Regions from separate parts of the Bradyrhizobium sp. SZCCHNR1015 genome, predicted to be linked through region 1. Evidence: riboswitches for the same ligand, from Rfam matches in the RefSeq annotation. Region 1 holds a riboswitch; the other holds the start of a gene.
What was found. Region 1 has a riboswitch for cobalamin ahead of QX128_RS23415 (HupE/UreJ family protein). Riboswitches for the same ligand answer to the same signal wherever they lie in the genome.
Positions count from the first base shown of each region.

Region 1 (8,545 bases):
AGAAGTTTTCCTGTACGCAGCACCGGGAAACGGAACGCGCCATCCCGGAATGCCGGGTCGACATCCGCCTCTCCCCAGGTATCGTGCAAGGCGCGCTGCAGATCATCCGGCAACAGCGCCAGCGCGGACCGATAGGTCGCGAGCGGCACGACGAGCTCATCTGCCTGGTCCCGCAGCAGCGCTTCGATGTCGTCGGCGATCGGCGCTGCGCGGCCGATGTCGTACCCGCTGTCCGCCAACAGCCGCGCGATCGCGGCCGCGCTTGCGCTGGTGTCGAGACCGACCGCATAGCCGCGGCGGCCGCCGCGCGCCGGATAATCGGACAGCATCAGCACCACGCGCCGTTCGCTGGCCGGCAGCGCGCGCAATTGCGCCCATCGCGCCGCGAGCCGGGCGACGTAAGCAATACGGTCCTGTTGAGGCACATAACGCATCGCGCTGAACTGCAGACGCTCGTCCGCCGGCGCCTCACCCTTGAACGCAATCGGGCGCGCCAGCAGCCGGCCGTCGAGCTCCGGCAGCACGACATTCATCGCAAGGTCCGTCGGCGACAGTCCACGCGCCGAGGAAGCCCACGCGTCCTCGGTGCTCTGCGCCTGGATGATCTGCAGAACCGGCGCGTCCGCGAGGTCGAGCGCCGTTGTGCCGTCCTCACGCTGCGCCGAGAACGCGGTCGCGTTCAAGATGACCGCAGGACGCCGGTGCCGGACCAGTCGCGCCAGCGCATCGCCGATGCTGGGATCCTTCAGGCTGGTCACCGCGACCGCGACCGCCGCCAGCCCTTCGGCTTCGATCGAACGCATCAATTCCGCAATCCCGGCCGTATCGGCGGCGAGCAGGCTCGCACGGTAGAACACGATCAGCGCGCTCGGCCGTGCATCATCGTGGCTGCAGAGGTCATCGATGCCGACCGCGCCGCGGTCGCGCGTAAAGCCGACGATCGGACCGATCGCGATCGGCTCGGCAAACGGCGCGTCACGGCCAAGCAGGCGCGCGAGATAACGCAGCGCCTCGCGCGCATTGCCGACGCCGCCCTCGTGCAGATAGCCGTAAAGCCGCGACGTCGCGTCGTGCGGCAAGGTCGAGAGCGCATCGAGCCGGTCGTCGGCGCGATCATCGCCCGGCAGCGCCGCGAACAGAATGTTGCTGCTGCGGCAGGTCGACGCGATGCGCTCCAGCCCGTAGCGCCAATAGTCGAGCCCACCGAGACAACGCACGACGACGGCGCGCGCCCCGAGCACGACGCGGTCGACATAGAGATCGACCGACATCGGATGCTTCAGCCGCTTCAGGCTGGCGAGGCGCAGGCTGGGCAGCTCGGTCGACGTCGCGGTCCAGGCTTCGGCCAACGCCGACAGGTCGGTGTCCGAGAACGACAGCACGACGATCTCGGCCGGCGACTGCGCAAGATCCACGGCCTGTTCGAGGTCGTCGAGATCCCCGCCCGTTGTCGCCAGCAGGTGCATCGGTGACGCCTACCCTGTGATCAGGCTCTGGATGGCGGCGGCATCGAGGCCGCGCTCGCCGATGATCACCAACCGCCCCTGCCGCGATTCGCCCGAGCGCCACGGGCGCTCGAACTGGTGCTGAATGCGGCTGCCCACGGCCTGCACCAGGAGGCGCAGCGGCTTGCCGGCAACTTCCACGAACCCTTTCACCCGCAAGACATCATGCGCATCGACGGCGGCCGCGATCCGGTCGACGAGCGCATCGGGTGAGGCCTGCGCCGGGACGTCGAGCACGAAGCTCTCAAAATCGTCGTGATCATGCTCGGCCTCGTTGTCGTGATGCGACGGCCGGGCGGCGAGATCGTCCTCCGCTGCGGCGCCGAGCCCGAGCAGCACCGACGCCGACAGCCTGCCATGCTCGGTCGCGATCACCTTGACCGCGCGCTGCACCTTGGCGGCGATCTCGGCGGCGACATCCTTGCGCTGCTCCTCGCTCATCAGATCGCTCTTGTTCATCACGACGAGATCGGCGCACAGCAGCTGGTCCTCGTAGACCTCCTCCAGCGGGTTGTCGTGATCGAGCGAGGCATCGGTGGCGCGCTGCGCCGCGAGCGCTTCCGGATCGTCGGCGAAGCGGCCCGCAACCACCGCCGGGCCGTCGACGACCGCCACGACGCCGTCGACCGTGACACGCGTCGCGATCTCGGGCCAGTTGAAGGCCTGCACCAGCGGCTTCGGCAGCGCCAGCCCCGAGGTCTCGATCACGATATGCTCCGGCGGCTCCTTCTGATCCAGCAGGCTCCTGAGCGCGGGCACGAAATCGTCGGCGACGGTGCAGCACAGACAGCCGTTCGACAGCTCGACGATGCGATCCTCCGGACAGTCCGGCACGCCGCAGCCCTTCAGGATGTCGCCGTCGATGCCGACGTCGCCGAACTCGTTGACGATGATGGCGAGCCGGCGGCCGTTCGCGGTCTCGATCAGATTGCGCACCAGCGTCGTCTTGCCGGCGCCGAGAAAACCGGTGACGATGGTGCAAGGCGTCTTGGCGAACGACTTCGTCATGGCGATGCGATCTCTCGGTTTCAGCGTGGCGCCGACAGCGCAGGCACGCGCGCGACGGTGTTCTTGCGGATGTATTCCGGGCGCTCGCGCCAGGCCGGCAGGCCCGCATCATGGCGCTGATGCAGCTGCGCGAATGCCAGCACATCCCGCGCATGCAGATCCGGATCGAGCGCGCCGAGCACATAGGTCCATTTGCCCGGCGCTGTCACCGCAACCGTGCACGCACGATTGCAGTTCGACAGGCACTCGACACCGACAACGGTGACGCCGGCGCGCTGCGCGGCCGGCACCGTCTCGATGGCTGCGAGCAAACGGGCACCGGCCCGCGGCTCGTCCGGCGGCGCAGCTTCAGGCGCCTGCGTGCGGCAGGTGACGCAGACGAACAGCGTCGTCTCTCCAGTCTCCGATGCGATCATCAATCAGCCGATCACGCCGGCGGCCGTTGCGGCGGCAACGCCGCCCACCAGCACGATGGCAGCGCCCGCGAGCCGCAGCGCCAGCGGCGCAGCCGCCTTGGCCTTCGCCGACAGCAGCCTGGTGCCGAGGAACGCACCGGCCGCGATGACGGTCTGGATCACGAGCAGCCCGGCGAGATAGGCTCCAAGCGGAGAGTTCTCGGCGCCGACGATCGATTCACCCAGCGCATATCCGTGGACGAGGCCGGTCACGGCGAACAGGCCGGCAACCGGCAACACGCCGAAACGCCCACGCATCACCACCACCAGCCCAACCACGGCGGTGGTCAGGCCGACCAGCAGCTCGGCAGCGGGGATGTTGGCCTTGGCCACATGCAGGCCGACGCCCGCGATCATCGCGGTGGTGAAGGCGAGCACCGGCGCGAAGCCGCGGCCCAGAAGAGCTGCAACGATGCCTGCGCCCACGATCGCCGCCAGATGGTCGATTCCGATGATGGGATGGCCGAGGCCGGACAGCATCCCCTGCGCAAACGTCTGCGGCAGCTTGCCGCCCATCATGTGATGCGCGAAGGCGGGATCGGCGGCGAGCAGCAACAGGCTCGCGGCTGCAAAGGTCGTGGTACGGGTCAACTTCATGGCCGTCTCCGTCGCTTGCCGGCTCCCCAGAGGACCGGACGATGCGCTGCATCCGACGGCATCCCGCCCATCCCGGCGGGATCAGAACCAGCATCGCGACTCCCCGCGCGACGGGTCGGCCAACAGCAATGTCGACGGCAGGTCTCCTGGCTCTCGGGTCGCTGCATCAGGCCACCTTCCCGGTTTCCCAGTGGTGTCTTGGCCTCACACTCGCCGATTACAGTTGCGGGGGCAGCCACGGCCTTGGGTCAAGAACCCGCACCGTGTTCCCTAAATCTCTCCTTTCGGAGAACCGTCATCTGTTAGATACGGGTCGCGCCAAAGCCCGTCAATCGGAATCGTCCCCATGGCCCCTGCCCCGCCGCACCCCGTCCTGCCGCGCCTGACGCTGGTGCTCGGCGGCGCGCGCTCGGGCAAGAGCCGCCATGCCGAGGCGCTCGTCACCGCCCTTCCGCCGCCCTGGACCTATGTTGCGACGGCGCAGGCGTTCGACGCCGAAATGACCGACCGGATCGCCCAGCACAAGGCGCGCCGCACCGAGGGATGGCAGACGCTGGAGACCTCGCATGATCTCGCTAGCCTCGTCCGGGCACATGGAGATTCGGGCACGCCGATGCTGATCGATTGCCTGACGCTCTGGCTCAGCAATGTGATGCTCGCCGACATGGACGTACCGGCCAGATGTGCCGAGCTGATCGATGCGCTCAGGAGCGCGAATGGCCCCATCGTGGCCGTGTCCAACGAAGTCGGGCTGGGCATCGTGCCGGACAATGCGCTGGCGCGCGCCTTTCGCGACGCCCAGGGTCGACTGAACCAGGACGTCGCGGCCGTGGCCGATCGCGTGATCCTGATGGCGGCAGGACTGCCGCTGACTTTGAAGTGACAAGGAGAACATGCCCGTGACCGAAAGCGCCGACGATTCCCGCCACAAGGCGAAGATGGAGAACCGCAAGGCGGTGCAGGATGCCGAGGTCGCCTCCAAGACCGTGGAGAAGGGCCTGCTCATCGTTCACACCGGCAAGGGCAAGGGCAAATCGACGGCGGCGTGGGGCCTGATGCTGCGCGCGATCGGCCGCGGCTTTCGCATTGGCGTCGTGCAATTCGGCAAGGGCGCGTGGGAGACCGGCGAGCGCAAGGCCATCGAGACGTTCGGCGACCAGGTGTCGTGGCACACGCTCGGCGAAGGTTTTACGTGGGAAACCCAGGATCGCGCGCGCGACGTCGCCGCGGCCGAGCGCGCCTGGGCCAAGGCAAAGGAGCTGATGGCGGATCCGTCGATCCGGCTGCTCGTCCTCGATGAGCTCAACATCGCGCTGCGCTACGATCATCTTGATATCGCCGACGTCGTCGCCACGCTCGCAGGGCGCCGTCCCGATCTGCACGTCGTCGTCACCGGCCGCAACGCCAAGCCGGAGCTGATCGAGGCCGCCGATCTCGTCACCGAGATGAACCTCGTGAAGCATCATTTCGCGGCCGGCGTGAAGGCGCAGGAAGGCATCGAGTACTAGGCTCATGAGCGCGCGCGCCATCATGTTCCAGGGCACCGGCTCCGACGTCGGCAAATCGCTGATCGTCGCGGGGCTCGCGCGTGCGCTGACCTTGCGCGGCCTAAAAGTGGCGCCGTTCAAGCCGCAGAACATGTCGAACAACGCCGCCGTCACCACGGATGGCGGCGAGATCGGCCGCGCCCAGGCGCTGCAGGCGCGCGCGGCGCGGCGGCCGATGACGGTGCACATGAACCCGGTGCTGCTGAAGCCGCAGAGCGAGATCGGGTCGCAGGTCGTGGTGCAGGGCCGCGTGATCGGCAACGCCAAGGCATCGGCCTATCAGGCGATGAAGCCGCAATTGATGAATACGGTGCTCGAGAGCTTTCACCATCTGGCTGCCGATGCCGACATCGTGCTGGTCGAAGGCGCCGGCTCCGCCTCCGAGATCAACCTGCGCGCCGGCGATATCGCCAACATGGGTTTTGCCCAGGCGGTGCAGATTCCGGTGGTGCTGATCGGCGACATCGACCGCGGCGGCGTCATTGCGAGCCTGGTCGGCACCCAGGCGGTGATCGCGCCCGCGGATGCCGCACGCATCGCGGGTTTCCTCGTCAACAAGTTCCGCGGCGATCCGGCGTTATTCGCGTCGGGCATCAACGAGATCGCGCAGCGGACGGGCTGGACGTCGCTCGGGCTCATTCCGCATTTTTCCGATGCGCGCCGCCTGCCCGCCGAGGATGCGCTCGGACTGGCTGAACGCGGATCATCGGGAGGACAACGGCCGAAGGTCGTCATCCTCGCCTACCCCCGCATTTCCAATTTCGACGAGTTCGATCCGTTGCGACTGGAAGATGGAATCGATCTGCAGTTCCTGCGGCCGGGCACGCCAATTCCCGGCGACGCATCGATCGTGATCCTGCCGGGCTCGAAGGCGACGATCGCCGATCTCGCAGCCCTGCGTGACGCCGGCTGGGACATCGATCTCATCGCGCATCTGCGCCGCGGCGGCCGCGTGCTCGGCATCTGCGGCGGCTATCAGATGCTCGGACGCATGATCAGCGATCCCGACGGACACGAGGGGGCATCTGGTTCCGTCACGGGACTTGGGCTGCTCGACGTCGAAACGACCCTGACGGATGACAAGGCGTTGCGCGAGGTCCAGGGCACGCTGATGGACGGTCAATTGCCGTTCCGCGGCTACGAGATGCACATCGGCCGCACGGAGGGACCAGCGACACAGCGCCCCTTCCTGACCTTCTCCGACGGTCGTCGCGATGGCGCCATCGCGCCTGATGGCCTGGTAGCCGGCTGCTACGTGCATAGTCTGTTCGCCGACGATGGCCTGCGCAGCCATTGGCTGCGCGGCCTCGGTGCGACGACCAGCGGCCTCTCTTATGAGACCGATGTGGACACAACGTTGGATGCACTCGCGGCGCATCTCGAGCGCTACGTCGACGTTGATCGTATCCTGGCATTGGCGAGCAAACCCGCGCCCCCCGTGGCGACTACAGGATCCTGACCAGGACGAGGCCTGCGACGACCGCCGCCTGAACCAGACACGCCAGCCGATACAGCCGCAGGGCACGCCGGATGTCGGACGCGTCGAGATCGGCGCGCCCGTCTCCCATCCAGGCATCGGTGACGAGATGACCGTGATAGACGCGCGGCCCTGCCAGGCGTAATCCAAGCGCACCGGCCATCGCCGCTTCCGGCCAGCCGGCATTGGGCGAACGATGCTTCGATGCATCGCGTGCAACGTCTCGCAGTGCGGCCGAAGCCGAGGCGTTGGGGATGCAGACCGCAGCGGCTGCGATCCACAGCGCGGACAGGCGCGAGGCCGGCAAGTTGACGAGATCATCGAGCCGCGCCGCCGCCCAGCCGAACGCGCGGTGACGGTCAGAGAGATGACCGATCATGCTGTCGGCGGTGTTGAGAGTCTTGTAGATCAGGATGCCCGGCAGTCCGCCGATAACCAGCCAGAACAACGGCGCAACGACGCCATCGGAGAAGTTCTCAGCCAGGCTCTCGACCGCAGCCCGCGCGACGCCGGCTTCATCCAGCCGCTCGGGATCGCGGCCGACGATCATCGCCACGGCCCGGCGGCCGCCGTCGAGTCCCTGCTGCTCCAACCCCTCTGCGACCGCGGCGACATGCGTATCGAGACTGCGCTGGGCCAGCAGGCTGCTTGCCGCCACACCAAGGATGATGGTTGCAACCGGCTCGCCGACGAGCGCCTGCACGACCCATGTTGCAATGAGGCCGGTGGCCATCATCCCGACGACGAGCAGGCACACGAGCGCAATGCCGCGCGCGCATCGTGCGGCAAAGCTGTCTGCTGCCCTGTTCCAGCGGCGGTCCCCCCATGCTATCAGCGCGCCCATCCACATCACGGGATGTCCGATCCGCTGCACCAGCACCTGGGGATAGCCGACCGCCGCCTCGACGAGGAGCGCCGTGAGCGCGAGAGAGACGAACATCGATCTCCGCTTAAGGAAAGGCATGTAAAGGAACGAGATGGACGACAGAGCGACTAGCACGCATAAGGATGAGCCGGAAGCGATCCTTCACGGCGGCGATCTCGCTGCGGTCAGCCGTCTCTACCCGGACGCACCGCTGCCGTGGATCGATCTGTCGACCGGCATCAATCCGATCCCTTACCCCGTGCCGACGGTCCCGGCTGAGAGCTGGACACGGTTGCCCAGCAAGCCCGACGAGGACGCGCTGCTGTCCGTTGCCGCTGCACGGTACCGCCTGCGGACACCCGCATCGATTGTTGTGGCCGCAGGCACCCAAGCGCTGCTGCAGATTCTGCCGCGCCTGCGCGCTTCAAGTTCGGTCGCTGTGTTTGCGCCGACCTACGAAGAACATGAGCTCTGCTGGCGCCGCTGCGGTCACCGAGTGCGTTTGGTCGACAAGGTCGATGCGCTGGCGGAAGCAGACGTCGCCATTGTGGTCAACCCGAACAATCCCACTGGACGATTGCTGCCACGCGCCACGCTCCACTTGCTCGGCGTGACGCTCGCGCGTCGCAACGGCCTGCTTGTGGTAGACGAAGCTTTTGCTGATTTCTGTCCCGTGGAGGCGAGCCTGATTCCGAACTTGCCACCAGCCACTCTGGTGTTGCGATCGTTCGGAAAGGCTTACGGCCTGGCAGGATTGAGGCTCGGCTTTGCCATAACTTCCCAGGACCTGGCCGATCAATTGCGCCGTGCGCTGGGTCCATGGGCCGTGTCTGGACCTGCGCTTGCGATAGGTTCGATTGCTCTGGCTGACGACCAATGGCTGCGGGACGCACGCGTGAGGCTGGTGTCCGACGGACAACGGCTCGATACGATGCTGACCGCGTCCGGCTGCCAAATTCACAGCCTCGGTTCCAGGGCTCTTGGCGGAACACCCCTGTTCAGGCTGGTCGAGAACGCGAATGCTGCCGCATTGGCCGAGCGGCTCGCCCGGCACGGCATCCACGTCCGGCGTTTTCCGGCTCAGCCGAACT
Region 1 is NZ_JAUEYW010000014.1:41,839-50,383, forward strand. Features, by position in the region: gene cobN (cobaltochelatase subunit CobN) at 1-1,466, opposite strand, end outside; gene cobW (cobalamin biosynthesis protein CobW) at 1,476-2,513, opposite strand; gene QX128_RS23410 (DUF1636 domain-containing protein) at 2,534-2,929, opposite strand; gene QX128_RS23415 (HupE/UreJ family protein) at 2,933-3,565, opposite strand; cobalamin riboswitch at 3,684-3,877, opposite strand; gene cobU (bifunctional adenosylcobinamide kinase/adenosylcobinamide-phosphate guanylyltransferase) at 3,912-4,448, shown strand; gene cobO (cob(I)yrinic acid a,c-diamide adenosyltransferase) at 4,465-5,073, shown strand; gene QX128_RS23430 (cobyric acid synthase) at 5,078-6,571, shown strand; gene cbiB (adenosylcobinamide-phosphate synthase CbiB) at 6,558-7,529, opposite strand; gene cobD (threonine-phosphate decarboxylase CobD) at 7,567-8,545, shown strand, end outside.

Region 2 (8,545 bases), on a different contig from region 1:
CTGGCGCAGCGCGGCGAATTGACCCGGCGCCTGATTGCCCTGGAAGACGACGAACGCCGCCACCTCGCCCGCGAGCTGCATGACGAATTCGGCCAGTCGCTGGCGGCGATCCGGGCGCTCGCAGCGTCGATCCGTCACAGCGCGGCGCAGGATTGCCCCGCTCTGGTCGGCGAATGCGACGGCATCGCGCGCACCGCGAGCGACATGATGGAGCAGTTGCGCGGCGCGCTGATGCGGCTGCGTCCGCCTGACGTCGACGAGCTCGGCCTCGCCGGCAGCCTCGAAGGCCTCGTGGCCGGCTGGAACCGGCGGCAGCACGGCCGCACCGTGTTCGAGATCAGCCTGTCGGGCGACGTCGACCGGCTGCCCGGCATCGTCGCCAGCAACGTCTACCGCATCGCGCAGGAGGCGCTCACCAACGCCGTCAAGCACGCCGGCGCGACGCGCGTGCGATTGCAGTTGACGCTTCAGGACGGGCCGGCCCAGTCGGCGCCCGAGAGCACGACCGTGCTCACCGTCGAAGATGATGGTCCTGCCGGCGACGCGCCCGACAAGCCGGGCATGGGCCTGCTCGGCATGCGCGAGCGCGTCGCCTCCATGGGGGGCCAGATGAGCTTTGCGGCCACGTCCGGCGGCGCGCGCCTCCGCGTCGAGATTCCGCTCCCGGCCCTGCCCGGCCTCTCGCCTGCGCAGCCGGAAACGGCCTACGCGGCATGACGACGCCCGCCGGCACCATCCTGCTGGTCGACGACCATGCCGTGGTCCGCGAGGGCTACAGGTCGATGCTGCAGAAGCAGCCGGGGCTGCGCGTGGTCGCCGAAGCCGCCGATGGCGCCGAAGCCTACCGGCTGTTCAAGGAGGTCAAGCCCGATCTCGTCATCATGGACCTGACGATGCCGGGCGTCGGCGGCATCGAGGGCATCCGCCGCATCCGGCAATGGGATCGCGGCGCGCGCATCCTCGTGTTCACCATGCATGAGAATGCCGGCTTCGCGGTGCAGGCGATCCGCGCCGGCGCCCGCGGCTATGTCACCAAGAGCAGCCCGCCGGAGGCTCTCGTGCGCGCCGTCATGGACGTGCTGGCAGGCCGCATCGCGATCAGCCCCGACATCGATCACGAGCTCGCGCTCAGCCGCCTCTCCGGCGAGCGCGCCGCCGCCGACGTGCTGTCCGCGCGCGAGTTCGAGGTGATGCAGATGCTGCTGGCCGAACGGACGACGGACGAGATCGCGTCCGCGCTGCATCTCAGCCCGAAGACGGTTGCCAACCTGCACTCGCTGATCAAGGACAAGCTCGGCGTCGCCAGCGACATCGAGCTGGTGCGGCTGGCGCTGCGGCAGGGCCTGCTGAGCTGAGCCGGCGGGGCTTACATCCCCGCGAGAAAGCTCAGGAGTCGCCCTGCGGCGTTGCTGCCGCGTCCGACGCCGTGACCGGATCGTCGATCAGGTGAAACGCGCGCCCGAGCCGGCGCTGCACGCTCATCACGGCGCGGTCGACGTCGCTGATCAGGCTGTCGCCGAGAACGACGTGCGGGATCTCCCAGTTGCGGCCGCTGCGCACGTCGAGCGCATGAACCGCCGGCACGCGCGCGGTCTCGCAGCCCGGCTGCGCGCGAAGGTCCTCCTCGACCAGGCGGGTCAGCTCCGCCTGGGTCTTGCCGATGGTCGTTATCGCCGGCATCAGGGCCTGGTCGCGGGCATCAGGCCGAGCCGCTTGGCGATGATGCGATCGACGGTCCGTTTCGGAAGCACCCGCACGATCCATTGCCTCATGGCGTCGGGCGCGATCTCGTAGCGCACCTTGGGCGCCGGCAAGGTCAAGGCGTCGGCCACCCGCGCGGCGATGGTCTCGGCCGGCAGCCCGGACTTGCCGAGATTCAGCATGAAGGCGCGGATCTTCTGCAACGCCGGGAAGAACGGCGAGGCCTGATACGGCGACAGGTCGACCTCGTCGGCCTTGGCCCAGATCGGCGTCTTCACCGCGCCCGGCGCGATGACGATGACGTCGATGCCGAACAGCATCAGCTCACGGCGCAGGCTCTCGGACAGCCCTTCGATCGCATGCTTTGAGGTCGAATACGGCGCCAACAGCGGGTTGCCATTGCGCCCGGCCACCGAGCTGACCATCACGATCCGGCCCCGCTCCCCTTTCATGGCGGGATCCGCTCCGAGCAGCGGCGCGAACGCCTGGGTGGCGATCACCGGGCCGATGACGTTGACCTCCATCTGATGGCGGAACTGCGCGATCGGCAGCTCCGTCACCGGCCCCGCGACGGCGATGCCGGCATTGTTGACCAGGCCGGCGAGCGCCTCGCCGGCGAGAGCCGCCCGCACCTCCTGCGCGGCCGCCTTCACCGCCGCCTCGTCGGTCACGTCGAACAGCAGCGGCGTGAAGTTGGCGCCGAGCTCGCTGCGCAGACGGTCTGCATCGGCCTGCTTGCGAACGCTGCCGAACACGCGAAAGCCGCGCGCGAGCAGGTGCTTCGAACAGGCGAACCCGATGCCGGTGGATGCGCCGGTGATGACGACGGATTTCATGGGGACCTCAACGATTTGCGCGGCGATTATCGCACGGGATGCGGCAAGATGCTGGCGCTGATTTTTCGCGTGAGGTCATCACCCGCCGAGCCTGCCCCGGAACAACGGAATACGGCACGCAACGCACGGCGCGTCGGCAAAACGGCCGCGGCAAGAATCGGATTTAAGTTTCAATGCTTGGGAGGATGAGAGCTGACGTGAGATCGAGGGCAGCGACCAAACTGGATGAAGGAAGGTTTGTGACCTTATGAGATCGTTAACCTTTCCGCCTCGCTCGCCTGTCTTCGCCGGGTCTGCAAGGAAGTGATCGCACCTCATTCCATCGATTGTCCGGCGAATCTCCGAAACGCCGGGCTCCGACCCGTCTTCCCTCTATGCGTATCGTCTTAATTTTCCGTATCCGTGTTTCCCCGGAGTACTACGCCCTCCGCCCCTAACGCATTGTTATCGCCCGTGCCGAAAACTGCCCCGGCCGAAAGCCTTGCAGCGGATCCCACACGCGTTGCTGTCGCTCCGGCAATCCGGACCAACGAGCGCGATCGTGTCACAGCCAGAACAGCTTCCGCTTTCAGAAAACTCCATCATCACCGAACTCGAAGAGGCCGTCCGCAGCGGCTCCTCGGCGAAGCGCGTCAACACGCTGCGCCAGGTCACCAACCTGTTCCTGCATGACGGCGAACGCCTCAGCGAGGACCAGATCAAGGTGTTTGACAACGTGCTGTGCATGCTGGTCTCGCGGGTCGAGACCCGCGCGCGGGCCGAGCTCAGCAAGCATCTCGCGCCGGTCGACTATGCGCCCGTCGAATTGATCCAGCAGCTCGCCCGCGACGACGAAATCTCGGTGGCCGAGAACGTGCTGATGCACTCGAGCCGGCTCACCGAGCATACGCTGGTGGAGGTCGCGGCGACCAAGGGCCAGGATCACCTGATGGCGATCTCCAGCCGCCCGCATCTGACCGAGGCGGTGACCGACATCATCGTCGACCGCGGCGAGCGCCGGGTCATCCGCAAGCTTGCCAACAACCAGACCGCGCGCTTCTCCGAGACCGGCTATTCCGGGATGATGGCGCATGCCGAGGACGACGACGAATTGTCCGAGATCATCGGGCTGCGCATCGACCTGCCCACCAAGCATCTGCGCGACCTCCTGCGCCGCGCAACCGAAGCCGTGCGCGCCAAGTTGATGGCCTCGGCGCCGCCGGCGTTGCAGCAGGAGATCAAGAAAATCCTCAAGGCAATCGCCGACGTTGCGCGCAGCGACGGCGGCCTGATCGGGCGCGACTTCACGCTGGCCGAAGAGGCCGTCAAGCGCATGAAGGGGCTGAACGAGCTCAACGATGCCGCCATCGCCTTCTTCGCCGAGACCCGCCGCTTCGGCGAGGTGTCCGCCGCACTCGGCCTGCTCAACAACGTCCCGACCGAGATGATGGCCAAGGTGCTGGAGGGCCCGCGCACCGACATCGTGCTGATCCCCTGCCGTGCCGCCGGGCTGGCCTGGTCGGTGGTGGCGAAGATCCTGACCCACCGGCCGATCAAGCACGCCATCGACAGCGACACGCTGAAGCTCGCGGAACGCGACTATTCCCGCCTGTCCCTCGACACCGCCCAGCGCACCCTGCGGTTCTGGATGGTGCACAACAAGGTCGAGAAGTAAGCGGCGCTCGCAAGCGATTCGCGCCGGAATTGATTCGCGCCTCACATCCCGCTGTCGTCCCTGCGAACGACAGCTGTGGGGCGTCGCGGGCGCCGGGTATCTCACGCCGAACGCGGCGGCCGAGAGAGTTCGCCACACGCAATCCACTCCAGCGCGTTATCGCCAGGAGATCACCGGGCGCCGGATTGACTTTGGTGCGCCCGCACTCCTACGGTGACGGCGACGGTGCCCCTCGACCGGGGCTCAATAGGGAATGCGGTGCCGGATGCGTCTCGCAAGGGACGTGACCGAAGGCCGCAGCTGCCCCCGCAACTGTAAGCGGCGAATCTCGCGTCAGAGGCCACTGGGAAATCTCGGTCCCGGGAAGGCGACGTGGAGGTGACGACCCGCGAGCCAGGAGACCTGCCGTCAGCCGTGGTCACACGCGAGGATGCCGGTCGGGGCGTTATTGGCATCGTTTTCAGGCAGGCCTGCAAAGGCGTGCATGAGACCTCGTTCGCGGTGACGTGCCACTGACGTCATGCCGAGGTCACTCGTGTCTCCCGTTCCCCATGCCAGGCGCCGTCGCGCCCTTCTGTCGTCGTTCTGCCTCCTCTCGTCGTTCGCGCTGCTCGGTCCCTCCCCCGCAACGGCGCAGCAATCCGCCTCGCCCGATCTGCTGCCGCCGGTCGAGGTCGACCCGCCGCACCGGCCGATCGCTCCGAAACCGGCCATCCCCCGCAGAGCCGGCAACGCCGCGCATCAACAGATGCCGGCGGCAAAGCCGGAATCGCCGGCCAGCCCGCCCGTCGCGGTCAGCCCGGCCGGCATCGTGACGCCGGTCGCCAACGTCGCGAATGCGATCACGGTGGTGACCGACAAGGACATCGCCGCGCAGCAGGCCCGCACGGTGCCGGACATCCTGAGCACCGTCCCCGGATTGAACGTCGTGCAGGCCGGCGGCCCGGGCGGCCAGACCAACGTCTTCATGCGCGGCACCAATGCCAACCACACCAAGCTCATCATCGACGGCATCGACGTCGGCGACGTCACCAACAGCAACGGTGCGTTCGATTTCGCGCATCTGCTCGCCGCCGACATCCAGCAGCTCGAGGTGCTGCGCGGGCCGCAGAGCGGGCTGTACGGCTCCGATGCGATCGGCGGCGTGATCTCGGTGATCACGCGCAAGGGCGACGGCCCGGCGCGGGCGACCGCCTCGGTCGAGAGCGGGTCGTTCAAGACCTTCAACCAGTCGGCCGGCGTCAGCGGCTCACAAAGTAATGTCAACTACGCGGTCAATGTCGCGCATCTGCACGCCGGCGACGTGCCGGTGACGCCGTGGCAGCTGCTCCCGGCGGGGCAGAAGGCGATCGGCAACGTCTACGACAACGTGACCGCCTCGTCCAAGATCGGCTTCGATCTCAACGAGGCCTGGACGTTGAACTCGGTGATTCGATACACCGACGCCACGCTGCTGTTCACGGGCGACAGCGGCTTTCCGAGCGTTCCCGATGCTATCAGGAGCAACCACACCGTCCACCAGCTGGCGACGCGCGAGGAAGCCGTGTGGTCGCTGCTCGGCGGCCGCGTCAGGAACTATTTCGGCGTCAACTACGTGAACAACTGGTCGTCCGATCTGACGGCCGGCAATCCCGTGGACGCGATCGCGACCGGCGAGCGCATCAAATATGACTGGCACGCGGTGACCGAACTGGCGCCGCACAACAATCTCGTCGTCGGCCTCGAGCGGCAGACCGAGCGGCTGAAAACAACTGATCTTTCCGCCGAGAACGGCAACAAGGCCGGCTTCATCGAGCTGCAGACGGAGTTCGCCAAACGCTGGTTCGTGGTGGCGAGCCTGCGCAACGACGTCAACGACCAATTCGGCGGCCATGGCACCTACCGGATCGCGCCGGCGGTGATCCTGCCGGTGACGGAGACCAAGCTGAAGGCGAGCTACGGCACCGGCTTCAAGGCGCCGACCTTGAGCCAGCTGCACCAGGATTTTCCGGCCTTCAACTTCTTCGCCAATCCCAACCTGAAGCCGGAGCAGAGCACCGGCTACGACGCCGGCTTCGAACAGCCGCTGTTTTCGGATCGCATCCGCTTCGGCGCGACCTACTTCCACAACAGCATCACCAACCTGATCAATTTCAACGCGACCTTCACCTCCTACGCCAATGTCGGCCTCGCGACCACCGAAGGCACCGAGAGCTTCGTGACGGCTGATCTCACCGACCGGATCTCGCTGCGTGCAGACTACACCTTCACCCGCGCGGTCGATGCGGCCACCGGCCAGCAGCTATTGCGGCGGCCGAAGGAAAAATGGAGCGCCACCGCGACCTGGCAGCCGATCGATGCGCTGCGCCTGTCGGCCACCGTGCTGAGGATCAGCGACTGGCTCGATGTCAGCCGCGACGGCATGACCACCGGCCTGGTCGCGCCCGGCTATACGGTCGTCAACCTGCGCAGCGACTACGCGCTGTCCAACCAGGTCAAGCTGTTCGGCCGGATCGATAACCTGTTCAACCGTCACTACCAGAACCCGACCGGATTCCTCGCGCCGGGCTTCGGCGTGTTCGGCGGCCTCCGGGTGGCGAGCTCCGGTGTGCAGTGACGCTGCCGACCAACCTCCCGGCGGCTGACAGAAGCTGCCGAAATGGACTACAATCGCAATAGAAGGAGATGTTCCATGACTCTCGACGTTCTCGCCCGATCTGGTTCCGGGGCTCGCCTCGCGCCCGTTCCGCAACGGCATGCCGCTGCGTTCTGCTTCGCGCTGCTGACAGCGGCCTGCGCGCTGGCGAGCTTCGTGTTCGCCTGCGCGACGCCGTTTGCGGCCTTCGCCGTGATCGCCGCCGCCATGCTGCCGCTGCGCATGGCGCTGCCGGTGATGCTCGGCGCCTGGCTGGTCAACCAGGGCGTCGGCTTCGGCGCGCTGCACTATCCGGTCGATGCCAACACGCTGGCCTGGGGCGCCATGATCGGCGTCGCGGCGCTCAGCGCCACCGTCATAGCCCGCATGGCGCTGGCGGCCTTGCGCACGGCACCAGCGCCGGCCGCGTTTGCCGTCGCGCTCCTCAGTGCCTACGCCGCCTATGAGCTGGTGCTGCTGGCCGCCACGCCCGCACTCGGCGGGGCCGCAAGCTTCGCGCTCCCGATCGTCGCCCGCCTCGGCCTGACCAGCGCCGCCTGGCTGGTCGGCCTCGTCGCGGTCAGTGAGATCGTCCGCCTGCTGACCCCACTGGTCTCGCGCCGCGCGGCCTCCTGACCGGCGACCATCTCCTAGCCACCAAACAAAAACGGCGGGCCTCGGCCCGCCGTTCTCATATCCGATCGTCGTCGCAAGCTCAGTTCTTGCTCTTGTCGACCAGCGCGCCCTTCTTGATCCAGGGCATCATGTCGCGCAGGCGGGCACCGACTTCCTCGATCGGGTGCTGGGCAAGCTTGGCGCGGGTCGCCTTGAACGAGGTCTGGTTGACCTTGTTCTCCAGCATCCAGTCGCGCGCGAAGCGGCCGGACTGGATGTCGTCGAGCACGCGCTTCATCTCGGCCTTGGTCTCCGGCGTGATGATGCGCGGGCCGGTGACGTACTCGCCGTACTCGGCGGTGTTGGAGATCGAGTAGTTCATGTTGGCGATCCCGCCTTCATAGATCAGGTCGACGATCAGCTTGACCTCGTGGAGGCACTCGAAATAGGCCATCTCCGGCGCGTAGCCGGCCTCGGTCAGCGTCTCGTAGCCGGCCTTGATCAGTTCGACCAGGCCGCCGCACAGCACCGCCTGCTCGCCGAACAGGTCGGTCTCGCACTCTTCCTTGAAGGTGGTCTCGATGATGCCGGCGCGGCCGCCGCCGATCGCCGAGGCGTAGGACAGGCCGAGGTCATGGGCGTTGCCCGAGGAATCCTTGGCGATCGCGATCAGGCAGGGCACGCCGCCGCCGCGCTGGTACTCGGAGCGGACGGTGTGGCCGGGGCCTTTCGGCGCGATCATCAGCACGTCGAGATCGGCGCGCGGGTCGAGCAGGTTGAAGTGGACGTTCAGGCCGTGGGCGAACACCAGTGCGGCGCCCTGCTTCATGTTGTCGTGCAGGTGCTCGCGGTAGATGTCGCCCTGCAGCTCGTCCGGGGTCAGCATCATCACGAGGTCGGCCCACTTCGCGGCCTCGGCGACTTCCATCACCTTGAAGCCGGCGCCTTCGGCCTTCTTGGCCGAGGCCGAGCCCTTGCGCAGCGCGATCGCGACGTCCTTGACGCCGGAATCCTTCAGGTTGAGCGCGTGGGCGTGGCCCTGGCTGCCATAGCCGACGATGACGACCTTCTTGCCCTTGATCAGGTTCAGATCGGCGTCGCGATCGTAGTAGACACGCATTGTCG
Region 2 is NZ_JAUEYW010000028.1:15,277-23,821, reverse strand. Features, by position in the region: gene QX128_RS32405 (sensor histidine kinase) at 1-717, shown strand, start outside; gene QX128_RS32400 (response regulator transcription factor) at 714-1,355, shown strand; gene QX128_RS32395 (hypothetical protein) at 1,387-1,680, opposite strand; gene QX128_RS32390 (SDR family oxidoreductase) at 1,680-2,537, opposite strand; gene QX128_RS32385 (DUF2336 domain-containing protein) at 3,079-4,191, shown strand; cobalamin riboswitch at 4,398-4,616, shown strand; gene QX128_RS32380 (TonB-dependent receptor domain-containing protein) at 4,727-6,787, shown strand; gene QX128_RS32375 (hypothetical protein) at 6,863-7,441, shown strand; gene ilvC (ketol-acid reductoisomerase) at 7,521-8,540, opposite strand.
Region 2: another riboswitch for cobalamin. It lies ahead of QX128_RS32380 (TonB-dependent receptor domain-containing protein); the one in region 1 lies ahead of QX128_RS23415 (HupE/UreJ family protein).